DNA from 3 places in the Chryseobacterium sp. BIGb0232 genome. Region 2 is predicted to be linked to each of the others. Evidence: riboswitches for the same ligand, from Rfam matches in the RefSeq annotation. Region 2 holds a riboswitch; each other region holds the start of a gene.
The links. Region 2 has a riboswitch for S-adenosylmethionine ahead of M2372_RS11550 (alpha/beta fold hydrolase). Riboswitches for the same ligand answer to the same signal wherever they lie in the genome.
Positions count from the first base shown of each region.

Region 1: it holds a riboswitch for S-adenosylmethionine, as region 2 does, so the genes downstream of both, M2372_RS12365 (TonB-dependent receptor) here and M2372_RS11550 (alpha/beta fold hydrolase) in region 2, are expected to answer to the same signal.
Region 3: it holds a riboswitch for S-adenosylmethionine, as region 2 does, so the genes downstream of both, M2372_RS14900 (TonB-dependent siderophore receptor) here and M2372_RS11550 (alpha/beta fold hydrolase) in region 2, are expected to answer to the same signal.

Region 1 covers NZ_JANUEH010000004.1:180,275-184,802, reverse strand. Annotated here, with positions in the region: gene M2372_RS12370 (hypothetical protein) at 1-992, shown strand, start outside; SAM riboswitch class I at 1,617-1,713, shown strand; gene M2372_RS12365 (TonB-dependent receptor) at 1,797-4,528, shown strand, end outside.
Region 2 covers NZ_JANUEH010000004.1:14,455-18,982, reverse strand. Annotated here, with positions in the region: gene M2372_RS11555 (MGH1-like glycoside hydrolase domain-containing protein) at 57-2,672, opposite strand; SAM riboswitch class I at 2,861-2,968, shown strand; gene M2372_RS11550 (alpha/beta fold hydrolase) at 3,029-3,967, shown strand; gene M2372_RS11545 (ACT domain-containing protein) at 3,971-4,528, shown strand, end outside.
Region 3 covers NZ_JANUEH010000006.1:46,514-51,041, forward strand. Annotated here, with positions in the region: gene M2372_RS14895 (alpha-amylase family glycosyl hydrolase) at 1-2,503, shown strand, start outside; SAM riboswitch class I at 2,602-2,706, shown strand; gene M2372_RS14900 (TonB-dependent siderophore receptor) at 2,800-4,528, shown strand, end outside.

The sequences.
Region 1 (4,528 bases), 170 kb from region 2:
GTAACGGAGGTCCTTATGCGGCACAAAGTATTGCTTCTACAGGGGTAACAGGCCTTACAGCTACTATTGCTGCCGGGAACTTGAATAATGGATCGGGAAGCCTTACCTATACAGTAAGTGGGACACCTGCATCATCAGGAACAGCGAGCTTTGCAGTTACCATAGGAGGTTCTACATGTACGGTAAACTTTACCGTAAATGCAGGATATGATTTGTCTAAGTTGAAAATACTTTCTGTAGGAGCATCGCCTTTTGGGGTAGATGGTGCTGCTAGCGGGTTAGGTGCTGTAATGAATAATCCATTTATTTTCAGTTCTTATTATCCTGGTGGAAGTAATCCTGCTGCGATGATCCAAACAACCGGACAATGGAGTGTGACAAGACGTGTTGTGGGTAGTGGCGGTATTAACGACTTAAATATTGGCGGGTATAAATTACTATTGGTATCCTATACTTATGATCTTACAAGTGCTGCGGAAGTAAGTGCTGTACAGACGTTTGTAAATAACGGAGGTACTGTTATATGGTATAGTGAAACAACTGGGGCGAATACCCTAAACATGATCAGGGCTTACGCAGGAGCTGGTGCAACTCAAGGAACCTGGAGTGATTGTTTTGCTTATAATATTCCTTCATCTTCTGCGTTGAATGGTGATTTTGGAGATGCACGGAACACTTTATTAGGGAATGATGCCTGTACTTCAAGAGATTTAAGCAATTATGATTCCTCTTTAATTGAGGCTATGTCAGTATCTCAAACTACAGGAAATGTTGTAGCATTTAAATCTAAAACTAAAGAATTCTATTGGTTTGGTGATGGCGGAGTAACTAGGTATAATGGAACTGTACCTCCGGTAAGTGGTAATACATCTCCTTGGTTACTAGATGGTAATAAGAAGCCTGTCATTGGACAATGGAACGGACAAGGTAATGTTGCTAACTCCATTGTAATGATGAATATCATTGTAAAAGCTCTGAAAGCTGCTCAATAAGTAGGATAGATTTAATTTTATATAATAAAGAGACAGTTGATTAGCTGTCTCTTTTTATGGGTCTATGAAGTTTAATTCCAGGTTTGAAACGGTTTCTGAAGTTTTTCGGTGGATGTTTAATTCATACTCCCAAATGCATATTTTATGATATAATTGATGGATTTCTACTATTTCCGGTAATTTATTATACGGCTAAATTTGTTGTAAAGCATTTCATAAAAAGAATGAACCTTATGATGGGATTTTTAATGCTCATTATCAGATTTTATTTATAATTAGAAATTTTGACTCATAGATACATACAGTGTTTGGTGATTAATGGCTTGTGGACCGATTGTTGAATTGCTTTTAGAGAAGAGGTTTTCATTGATTGTACGCAGGCTGTTTTTTTGAGATTTGATTTGGATGATGGCACGCAAGTGCCATTTTTTTTGTTTCTATATTATTTTGAATTATCGATAATGATTTTTGTCATGTTTGAAAAAGTGATAATCTTTGTAATTCCTTTTTACTATGGCTTTTAATAAAAACTTATGTTAATTTTTGAAAATTTATCATGAAAAAATAATAAGTCTACTTGTTTTATAGACTAAAAGTTTATAGCTTTGCAACCATATTTCGATCGGCTTATAAAGAAAGATGGAGGGAACTGACCCAATGATATCTTGACAACCTGCATTATGTAAGGTGTTACATTCAGCCTTTAAAGGAAAAATAAGCATTTGGTTTATCGTATTTATCGATGCCCTTTGCTGTCTTTTCAGTAAAGGGTAAAATTTTAATATATGGTAAATAAAATTGATTATGATTAATAAAAATTTATTCAATTCTAAAATTTGGATTCCACCGGTTGCTGCATTTTTCTTAGGTGTGGTAAGTGTAAGCGGACAGAATTCCAAACCAAAAAAAGATACACTTAAAGAAAAGGAAATTGATGAAGTGGTTGTCGTAGCTTACGGAAAAGCAAAACGAAACAGCTATACCGGTTCAGTGGCAACAATTTCCAGTGATAAAATAAATAACAGACCTGTAACCAATGTTACAAAAGCGCTGGAAGGAATGGTGCCCGGAGTTCAGGTTACAGGAGCTTCAGGGCAACCCGGAGCAACATCTGCGATCAGGATCCGTGGGATTGGCTCCGTAAGTGCTTCCAGTGATCCGTTATACGTTGTAGACGGAATTCCTTTTGATGGAAACCTGAATGCTATCAGCCCGAATGATATAGAATCTATCAGTGTGCTGAAAGATGCTACGGCAAGTGCATTGTACGGTTCAAGAGGAGCGAATGGGATCATTATCGTTACTACAAAGTCCGGTAAAAAAGGGGAAGCCAGAGTAAATCTTAATATCAGTCAGGGATTCTCAGGCAGAGCCGTAAAAGATTATGAACAGGTAAATACAGATCAGTACTTTCAATTATATTGGGAGGCAATGAGAAACGGATATCAATCTGGTTCAATCTCTGCACAACAGGCCGCACAGATGGCAACAGATAATATTATTTCTAATCTGGGAATTAATCCTTATGGCGGCAATTATCAAAAACCAATAGGAACTGACGGGAAATTATTACCGGGAGCAAGAGCTTTATGGAATGATGACTGGAGAGACGTTTTGCAAAGGGTGGCTTCCAGAAATCAGGTGGATCTGGACATCAGTGGCGGAAGTGAAAAAAGTAACTATTTCTTCTCATTAGGATATCTGGATGATAAAGGAATGGCAATTGAATCTGGATTTAAGAGATATAATACAAGATTAAAGCTTAATTCGGAGGTGAAAAAATGGTTGAATGTTGGGGTAAACTTAAGTTATACCAATAGTATTCAGCAGGCTCCAAGTTCTTCAGATTCGAAATCCAGTAACATTATTCAGGCTGCAAGAGTAGTTCCGTCTTTCTATCCTTACTATGAAAGAAACCCGGACGGGTCTTATGTACTGGATGCAGAAGGAAACAAAGTATTTGATTTCGGAAGATACAGACCTACTGTAGCACTTTCAAACCAGAATTTAGCGGCAAGCTTACCATTAGATAAGAATGAAAATAAGATCGATAACTTTTCGGGAAAAGGGTTTATGGAATTCACTTTCCTTCCGGAGCTGAAGTTCAGATCAAGCTTTTCATTGGATCTTGTGAGTTATAATGAACACTATTATACGAATCCACTTCTTGGACAAAGTAAAGAGACCGGAGGATCTGTATCAAAAGCGAATAACAGAACCCTTTCTTATACAACCAGTAATATCCTGACCTATGATAAAAGGTTTGGAAGACATCATATTAATGTGTTGGGAGGTCATGAATTTTATAAATATGACTACCAAACCATTTCCGGTAGCAGACAAGGCTTCTCATTACCTAACTATTATGAGCCGGATGCTGCCTCTTTACTGGTAGATTTTACAGGAAACAGTGATAAATTAAGCTTATTGAGTTTTCTTGGAAAAGTAGAATATGATTTTGATAACAAATACTTCTTATCCGCTTCAGGAAGGGCGGACAGTTCTTCAAGATTTTTGAAAGAAAACAGGTGGGGGAGATTCTGGTCAGTAGGAGGATCCTGGAAACTTTCGAACGAAGAGTTTATTAAAAACTTGAATTTCTTTAATCAACTTACACTGCGTGCTAGTTATGGAGGACAGGGAAATGATAAACTACTGAAGCCAAACGGACAGCCACTGTATTATGCTTATCCGGAATTATATAAAGACTTTAGCCTGGCCGGAGAACCGGGAAAAACACTGGAAAAAGTAGGGACGCCTAATCTGAAGTGGGAAACCAACCTTAATCTGAACATAGGTTTGGAGTTTGCGATTTTGAACAACAGAATCAAAGGAAATGTGGAATATTTTGAGCGAAAAAGTAAGGACCTTCTGTTTAATGTCCCGGTTGCTCCATCTTTGGGAATCGGTGATTATCCTGCCAATATAGGAACCATAAAGAATACAGGTTTTGAATTTTCATTGTTCACAACCCCTGTTAAAACCAGCGATTTTCAGTGGAATGTTGATGTTAACCTGAGTACTCTCAATAACAAAATAACAAAATTGCCGGGCGGACCTTTCGCGATAGGATCTACCAAACAGCTGAATGTAGGAGGTTCTGTATATGATTTTTATATCCAGGAATGGGTTGGAGTAGATCCAAGTAACGGAAAACCATTGTGGAAAACCATTACGAAAGATGCCAATGGAAATAATGTGGAAGGAACAACCTCAGAGTATGCTAAGGCTAATAAAATATTGCAGGGTTCTGCTTTGCCTAAACTAACAGGAGGAATAAGTACAAGTATTACCTATAAGAATTTTGACTTTTCAGGGTTGGTTACATTTAAAATTGGGGGAAAAATTCTTGATACAGATTATACCTCGATCTTACACAGTGGAAATTCAGGTGGACGTGCATGGAGCGCAGAAATGTTGAACAGATGGACTCCAGAAAACCCTTATACGGATGTTCCTGCTTTAAGCACAAAAACGAATAACTGGAATTCCATATCTACAAGATTCCTTTATTCAGGAACGTATGCAAGGATTAA
Region 2 (4,528 bases):
TGGGTAAAAAAAGAAAACCGAACATTTCATCCGGTTTTTTTATTGCTCATTACTGATTAAAAGGTAAGTCTTGGTTTTATCAGTTTCGCTACAGTAGCCGTCCATCCTGTCTGATGGGAAGCTCCTACACCACGTCCGTTATCTCCATGGAAGTACTCAAAGAAGGTAATATAGTCTCTAAAGTGCTCATCATAATTGAATTTTGGATTTCCTCCATTAAAAGCCCTTTGTCCATGTTCGTCTTTTAAGAAGATAGAACAAAGTCTTTTACTGATATTCTGAGCCACTTCATCCAGGTTTTTCTTTTCACCACTGCCTGTTGGGAATTCTACTTTCAGACTGTTTCCGTAATAATAATGGAAACGCTGCAGACTTTCTACGATAAGAAAATTGATTGGAAACCAGATAGGTCCACGCCAGTTACTGTTTCCGCCAAACATTCTGCTGTCGCTTTCGGCAGGAGTATAGTACACTACATTTTCATTACCATGAACAGAGAACACAAAAGGATTTTCTTCGTATACTTTAGACATAGCCCGAATTCCATAAGAACTTAGAAATTCTTTCTCATCAAGCATTCTTGTCAATACTTTTGTCAGTCTGTTTTTACGGAGAATACTCATCAGATGTTTTCTTCCCTGGCCTTCCTCATCCCAGTGAGAAACAAGCTTGGTGAGTTCTGGTTTATTTTTTAAAATCCATTCCATTCTTGTTTTGAAATTGGGCATCTTTTCCAGGAGGCGATGATCTACAATTTCTACGGCAAATAATGGAATTAATCCAACAATACTTCTCAATCGTAAAGAAACACTGTTTCCATTTCCAAGCTGAAGAACATCATAGAAAAATCCGTCTTCTTCATTCCATAACCCTTTCGTTCCTTCACCCAGATTCTCCATTGCTTCCGCGATATAAAGATAATGCTCAAAGAATTTGATCGCCATATCCTCATATACCTGATAGTATTGAGCAAGTTCCATAGCAATTCGCATCATGTTCAGTGCATACATGGCCATCCAGCTCGTTCCGTCAGCCTGCTCCAGATGTTGACCATCCTCTAAAACAGTATTTCGATCAAAGGCTCCAATATTATCCAGTCCAAGGAATCCGCCTCCGAAAATATTCTTTCCGTTTTTATCCTTTCGGTTCACCCACCAGGTGAAGTTGAGCAGAAGTTTCTGGAATACTTTTTCAAGGAATAGTAAGTCAGGCTTACCATTATTTTTTTCATCAATCTTAAAAACCCTGAAGCATGACCATGCATGTACAGGTGGATTTACATCGCTCATATTCCATTCATAGGCTGGCAGCTGTCCGTTAGGATGCATATACCATTCTTTGGTCAGAAGTAAAAGCTGTCCTTTGGCAAATTCAGCATCAATGATGGATATAGGAACACAGTGAAAAGCAAGATCCCAGGTTGCATACCATGGATATTCCCATTTATCAGGCATCGAAATAATATCCTTATTGTGAAGATGGTTCCATTCTGTATTTCTTACATAATCATTAAAGTTTCTCGGTGCTTCAAAGTTCGGATCCCCTTTCAGCCATTTTCCAATATTGTAGTGATAGAACTGTTTATTCCACAAAAGCCCGGCAAAAGCCTGCCTTTGTACATTCCTTTCATCTTCATTGGTAGTATCATTTTGAATTTCATGATAAAACTCTTCCGCTTCCGCCTGTCTTGCTGTAAAAATCTCATCAAAACGTTCAAAGGGCTCATCGCTTTCATCAGGACATAACCTGAATTCAAAGACCTGGGATTGTCCGGCTCCAATAAGTTCATCAATTAAGAAAGAAGCTTTGGTTCCCTTTTTTTCAGGATTTACCGTATTGCTGTGATGGATGATGAAATCATTGATTCCATCTTTAAAATAAGTGTTTTCTGCCTGTGGGGCTCCATACAGCTTTGGAGTATTGGTTTCATTCTCGCAAAATACACTTTGAGCATTCCTGTTTCTTGAATAAAACTTTTTGATGGAAATACTGTCGTGCCCAATATTGATACTTCCGTCATGTGAAGCATTCATTTCTCCTTTATAGGTATTGTAACCCCATTTCCAGTTATTTCTGAACCATGCAGTAGGTGCTACTGCAATAGGAGCGTCATACTGACTTCGGTTACAAACCGTTATTTTGACGAGAATATCATTGTGGTCAGCCTTACAATATTCAATGAAAATATCAAAATAGGCATCATTATCAAAAATCCCTGTATCAAAGATTTCATATTCCGGTTCCTGTTTGCTGCGTCTACCGTTTTCTGCAACAAGTTCATCATAAGGGAATTCATTGATCGGATATTTATAAACCATCTTCATATAGCTATGAGTAGGTGTATTATCCAGATAATAGAAAATTTCCTTGATGTCTTCACCATGGTTTCCCTGTGGATTACTCAATCCAAAGAAGCGTTCCTTAACGATTTTATCCCTTTTATTCCAAAACGAAAGAGCAAAACAGAACAATTGCTTTACATCAGAAATTCCGGCAATACCTTCTTCACCCCAACGGTAGGTATAGCTTTCCGCATTATTATGATTGGTGTAATTCCATGCATTTCCGTTCGGGCTATAATCTTCCCGTACATTTCCCCATTGCCGGTTGCTTACATAAGGTCCCCAGTTTTTCCATTTGGTATCTTGTAATCTTTCTTTTTCGGCGATCATATATCATCATTTTTCCATACGAAGGTAGTTTTTTTGCAAAATAATTCCAATTCCTTTTATCTGAAGAATTATTAATATACTCTTGAAATACTTGTGTTTAAGGGCTTTTTTAAATATTAAATTATTTTTTTTTTGATTTTAAAAGAAAAGAACTACCTTTGCATCATTCGTTCATTCAAATATTGAAAATGTTATCAAGAAAGGTTGAGGGATTAGACCCTATGAAACCTTAGCAACCCTTTGCGCAAGCAAAGAAGGTGCTACGTTCTACCAAAGTAATTTTGGACAGATAACTTACTGAAGTTCTTTTCAGCCATTTCCTGTGGCATTTTCAATTGTATTAAAATTTAATAGAATTGAAAACAGAACTAAACTATATTAATCTTTCGTATCAAACTCATTCCCAAAAGGAATACAATATCTCGTTGAGCTATGAGCTTTTCGGGAAAGACCTGTTTACAGCCCCTATCATATTAATCAACCATGCCCTTACCGGAAATTCAAACGTATCCGGAGAAAAAGGCTGGTGGAAACAATTGGTAGGCGAAAATCAGATTGTTGATATCAATAAATATACTGTTCTGTGTTTCAACATTCCCGGAAACGGATACGATCATTTTTTAATTGAAAACTATGAAGACTTTACTCCTTCAGATATTGCTAATATATTTCTGAAAGGACTGGAAGCTTTACATATCAAAAACCTATATGCCATTATTGGAGGCTCATTGGGTGGGGGAATCGCATGGGAAATGTTAGCAAAACAACCCAAGCTGGCAGAAATTTTCATTCCTATTGCCTGTGATTACAGAACCCATGATTGGTTGCATGCCCAATGTCTGGTTCAGAAATTTTTATTGAATGATAAAGAAGAACCATTACAAAAAGCAAGAATCCATGCCATGCTGTGCTATAGAACTCCGGAATCACTTAATGACAGATTTCAAACTCAATACAATCAGGACAAGCAACGCCTGGAATCGGAAGACTGGCTGGTTTACCATGGCAATGCACTCAACGAGAGATTTAGTTTAAGTGCATACAAGCTGATGAATCATTTGCTGATGAATATAAATACTGATGAAACAGCTCTGGAGAGCATAGAGGCACGAATGCACATGATCTCCGTAGATACAGATTTATTCTTCCCGGCTTCTGAAATCCGAATGTGTTTTGAGAATCTGAAAAAGAAAAAGGAAAATATCTCTTATCACGAGATCCAATCTATACACGGGCATGATGCCTTCCTAATGGAATATCAACAATTAAATAATATCATAAAAAACATTTTATAAGTAATGAAAAATGCTAAAGAAATAAAATTTTTGAAGAACAGATCAATTGTCAAATTTGAAGGAGAAGATTTCTTAGGGGAAATCGGAATTGACGGACGAATTTTTAAAGCGCTTACTTTAGCGCGTATCAGTGTGGGAGTAATTTCCCAGCAAGCCATAGAAAACGGAATTTCCATTTTAGTTCATGAAAATGATGCTGAAAAAGCAGTAGCTTGTCTTATTGATGAGTTTGAAGCAGAAAGAAAATCAGGAAAAGTATCTCAAATATATAGTATCAACAATGTTTCTGTGATCGGTTTTGTAGCAGAAGATTCTAATAAAGTCTTTGCAGAATTGGCAAGAAATAATGTTTTTCCATTGCTTTTAAACCAGGTTGCCGGTGAAAACAGAGTAAACATCGTGGTGACTTCTTCACAGGATGAAAAAACCAGAAACATCATAGAATCTGAGATCTTCAAAAAACCGAAGACTGTTCATTTAGCGATCATAGGCCATGGAAATGTAGGAAAAACATTAATTGAACAGGTTCTTGAATCTTCAGAAGAAATTAAAAGACGTAAA
Region 3 (4,528 bases), on a different contig from region 2:
AATCGGAAGGTTTGGATTTTTATTAAAAGATAAAACCGGATTACATCAGACTTCACCCGATATTTTTGTCAATGTAGGAGTCCTGAACTTAAGTTTGACCAATCCTACAGCAAATAGCCTTACAACAGTTCCTGCAGGAAATTCAATCAATATCACTGCAACAACGAATGTGAATGCTACTTTCCAGCTTAAAGCCAACGGAGCAGTAGTCAACTCTACATCTACATCCTCTCAGTCTTATTCTTACAATTATATAGTTTCAGAGGATAGTAATATGGAACTTGTTGCTATGGAAGGAAGCCTTTCTAAAAATGCGACATTCATGTTGCAGGTTCCCAGAAATGTGGTTTCTGAAGCCATTCCGAACTGGATCAGACAGGGAATAAATTATGATCCGGCAGATCAGACTAAAGTTGGATTAGCTCTTTATGCACCTCACAAAAACTTTATTCACGTGATCGGAAGTTTCAATAATTGGGTGGTGAATGATACCTACCTGATGAAACGGGATACTGCCAACCCGGATCTTTACTGGATAGAGCTGAACGGATTGACTGCACAGCAGCTTTATACATTTCAGTACAGGACTAATGATTTGAGAAAAGTAGCTGATCCTTATTCTTCTCAGATTTTATCTTCTTATGATGATCAGTGGATTTCAGCTTCCACTTATCCTAATCTTCCTGCATTTCCAGCCGGACAGGGTTTTGAAGTTTCAACATTCAAAACAGGGCAGACTCCTTACAACTGGCAGGCGACCAATTTTCAAAGACCTGCAAAGGAAGATCTTGTGGTGTATGAACTGCTGCTAAGAGATTTTACACAGGAAAAAAACTGGCAGTCCCTGATCAACAAAATCTCTTATTTAAAAAACTTAAAGATCAATGCCATTGAATTGCTTCCGATTATGGAATTTGACGGAAACCTTTCATGGGGATACAATACTTCTTTTCATTATGCTTTAGATAAAGCTTATGGAACGCCGGAGAAATTCAAAGAATTTGTTGATCTGTGCCATCAGAATGGGATTGCTGTCATTCTTGATGTCGCTTTTAACCATGCAACAGGACGTTCTCCCTTGGCGAGACTTTGGAATATAGATCCGGACGGTGATGGTTACGGTGATGTGGCAGCTAATAACCCTTATTTTAATCAGGTTCCGAAACATTCTTATAATGTTTTTAATGATTTTAACCATACAAGTCCTTCAACTCAATATTACGTTGAAAGATGTCTTCAGCAGTGGCTCACAGAATATCATATTGATGGATTCCGTTGGGATTTAACGAAAGGTTTCACCCAAAACTGTTCTGAAAACGATGAAAACTGTACCAATGCCTATCAGCAGGATAGAGTGGATATTATGAAGAATTATGCGGATAAACAATGGGCAATTGACCCTAATTCTTATATGATATTTGAACATCTGGGAACAGATCAGGAAGAACAGCAATGGGCAAATTATAGAGTAGCAGAAGGAAAAGGAGTAATGCTTTGGAATAAACAGACAGAACCCTATAATCAGAATACAATGGGATATAAAGAAAACAGCAGTTACGACCGTATGAATCACAATCTTCATGGTTTTGCAGAAATGCGTGCAGTAGGATATGGTGAGAGTCATGATGAAGAAAGACTGATGTTTAAAAACCTGGCTTATGGAGCTGTTAATGGAAGTTACAGTGTGAAGAACTTGAATACGGCTTTAGAAAGAATGAAAACATTCGGAGCAACATTCTTTACCATTCCCGGTCCAAAAATGATCTGGCAGTTTGGAGAGCTGGGTTATGAATTCAGTATCAACAGGTGTGCGGATGGAAGCATCAACAACGGCTGTAGAACTGATGAAAAGCCTGTTGCGTTTACCTTAGGATATGATACTGATGCCAATAGAAAAGCAGTTTATGATACTTGGTCGAAGATTATCGATATCAGAAATACCAACCCTGTATTCAAATCAAAAACATACAGTATAGAATCAAATAATCTGGCCAACGATCCGGATGGATTGATCACGAGAATCTATGTCTATGACAACACTATTAACGGAATGAAAAATGTAGTAGTTCTTGCCAATTATTCCACTTCTGTACAAAATGTAATTCCTTATTTCCCTTACGTTGGGCAATGGAAAAATTTGATGGATGATACCTTTTCAAATATTAGCTCTACAATTGCTCCGATTACTTTACAGCCAGGAGAATTCAGAATTTTTGGAAATTCTGCCGGAACTTTATCTACTTCTGATGTGAATGCTACCAACAAACTATCTCTTCAGATTGCTGATAACCCCATTAAAAATGGCTCTGCAAAATTAATTTTTAATAAAGCTAAAAATGGAGAAATTCTTATTTTCGATATGAGTGGTAAAAAACTGGACGCATTCAAACTGGATAAAGAAAACGGAAACTATGAGCTGAAGGTTAATTATCCACGGGGAACCTATCTGGTTCATCTGAAATCAGAAACCGGAGTGGCTATTCAAAAGATGATTGTCAAATAAATACAAAGGCAAATTTGCAGACCTGCAGATTTGCCTTTTTTCTTTTGGGTGATTCTTCAATTTTTGCAGATTTGAAAAATTAGTCTACCTTTGCACTAGATTTATCAAGAAAGGTGGAGGGATTTGGCCCAATGAAACCTTAGCAACCTACACGATTCCAAAAGTGTAAAGGTGCTAATTCCAACCCGATGGGGAGATAAGTGAAGTCAATATTTCTTATATGAATTCCATTTCTTGAAGTCTTGTGTATCTGCAGTATAATCTGTGGAAGAATATTTTAATTGGCAAGAATAAAGATGAAAAAATTAAGCACCGCTGTATTACTGATAGGGACAATTTTGGTTGCTGGCCAGGAGCAGGAGGAAAAAGGAAAACAAATCGAAGACATTATCATCGTCGGAAACCGTAACGTCAAAAGAACAAAGCTGGAGACACCTGTTCCTGTAGATGTGATCAATATTGATAAAATTCAGAAATCATCTCCACAAATGACGGCTCAGGATCTCCTGAATTATGTGATCCCTTCATTTAATTCTGTGAGACAATCGGCTTCTGATGGGACGGAACATATTGATCCGGTAACATTAAGAGGTATGGGGCCGGATCAGGTTTTAGTATTGCTTAATGGGAAAAGAAGGCATACAACTTCCCTGGTCAATTATCAGAATACAGTAGGGAACGGATCTGTAGGAACGGACTTAAGTACTATTCCTGTCATTGCCATTGAAAAAATTGAAGTGTTAAGAGATGGTGCTGCAGCACAATATGGTTCTGATGCCATCGCAGGAGTAATTAATATTATTTTAAAAAAGAATGCAGGGGCTTCCGCAAGCTTAACCTATGGATTAAGTGGAAGAAATGATGGGGATACTTACCAGGCGGGAGTGAATTATGGAACTTCTTTGGGTAAAAATGATGGGTTTATCAATCTTTCATTGCAGCTAAGCCACAGAGGAAAAACTACGAGAACCCAAAATCATGATCTTGATATTTACGGGAATAATTTTGCCTATGAATTTGCAGATAATCCGGATGTTGCAAGACAAAATGATGATGATGAGATCAGAAAAAGAGGATTGACAAGAGATGACTTTAATTTCCAGATCGGAGACGCACAAATCAGACAGGGGCAATTGTTTTTCAATTCAGAATATCCTTTGAATGATAACTTTAAATTCTATTCCTTTGGTGGTTTCAGTATTAAAGAAGGAAAAGGATATGGCTTCAGAAGGCTTCCGAATGAAAGTTTTAATATTGTGAAAGAAATCTACCCCAACGGTTTTCAGGCAGTCCTGAATTCTCAGATTTATGATATTTCTTATGCTGTGGGTGCTAAATATAATGTCAACAGCTGGCTGATTGATCTGAGTAATACATTCGGAAGCAATACATTCAATTACAATGTTGGCAATACCAATAATGCTTCTCTGGGAATAAAATCTCCCACCCGTTTTTACGCAGGGGCACACAGTTTTCTGCAAAATACCGTTAATCTTGACGTTTCAAAGAAGATAAAGAACTTCAATATTGCCTTTGGGGGAGAATTCAGGTTTGAGCAGTATCAGATCAAAGCGGGAGATGAAGCTTCCTATACCCAATATGATGAGAGCGGAAATGTTGCCACAAAAGATTCTAAAGTGATCGGAGCAGGAGGTTCACAATCTTTTATTGGTTTTTCACCGGATAATGCTTTGAAAAAAGACAGGCACTCAACAGCAGTATATGCTGATGTTTCCTATGATTTGGATAAAAAACTGAATATTGATGCTGCTGCAAGGTTTGAAAACTATTCAGACTTCGGAAATACCCTGAATGGAAAGTTAGCAGTAAGATACGAGTTTGTGAAAAACTATGCGGTGCGGGCGGCAGTAGGAACAGGTTTCAGAGCTCCGTCACTTCAGCAGCAGTATTTTAATAATTCTTATGCCGATATCTCCACTTCAGGAGATGGTATTGTAAGAAAAGGGATTTTTAATAATGAAAGCATCGCTGCACAGGTTCTGGGATTTGATAAATTAAAACAGG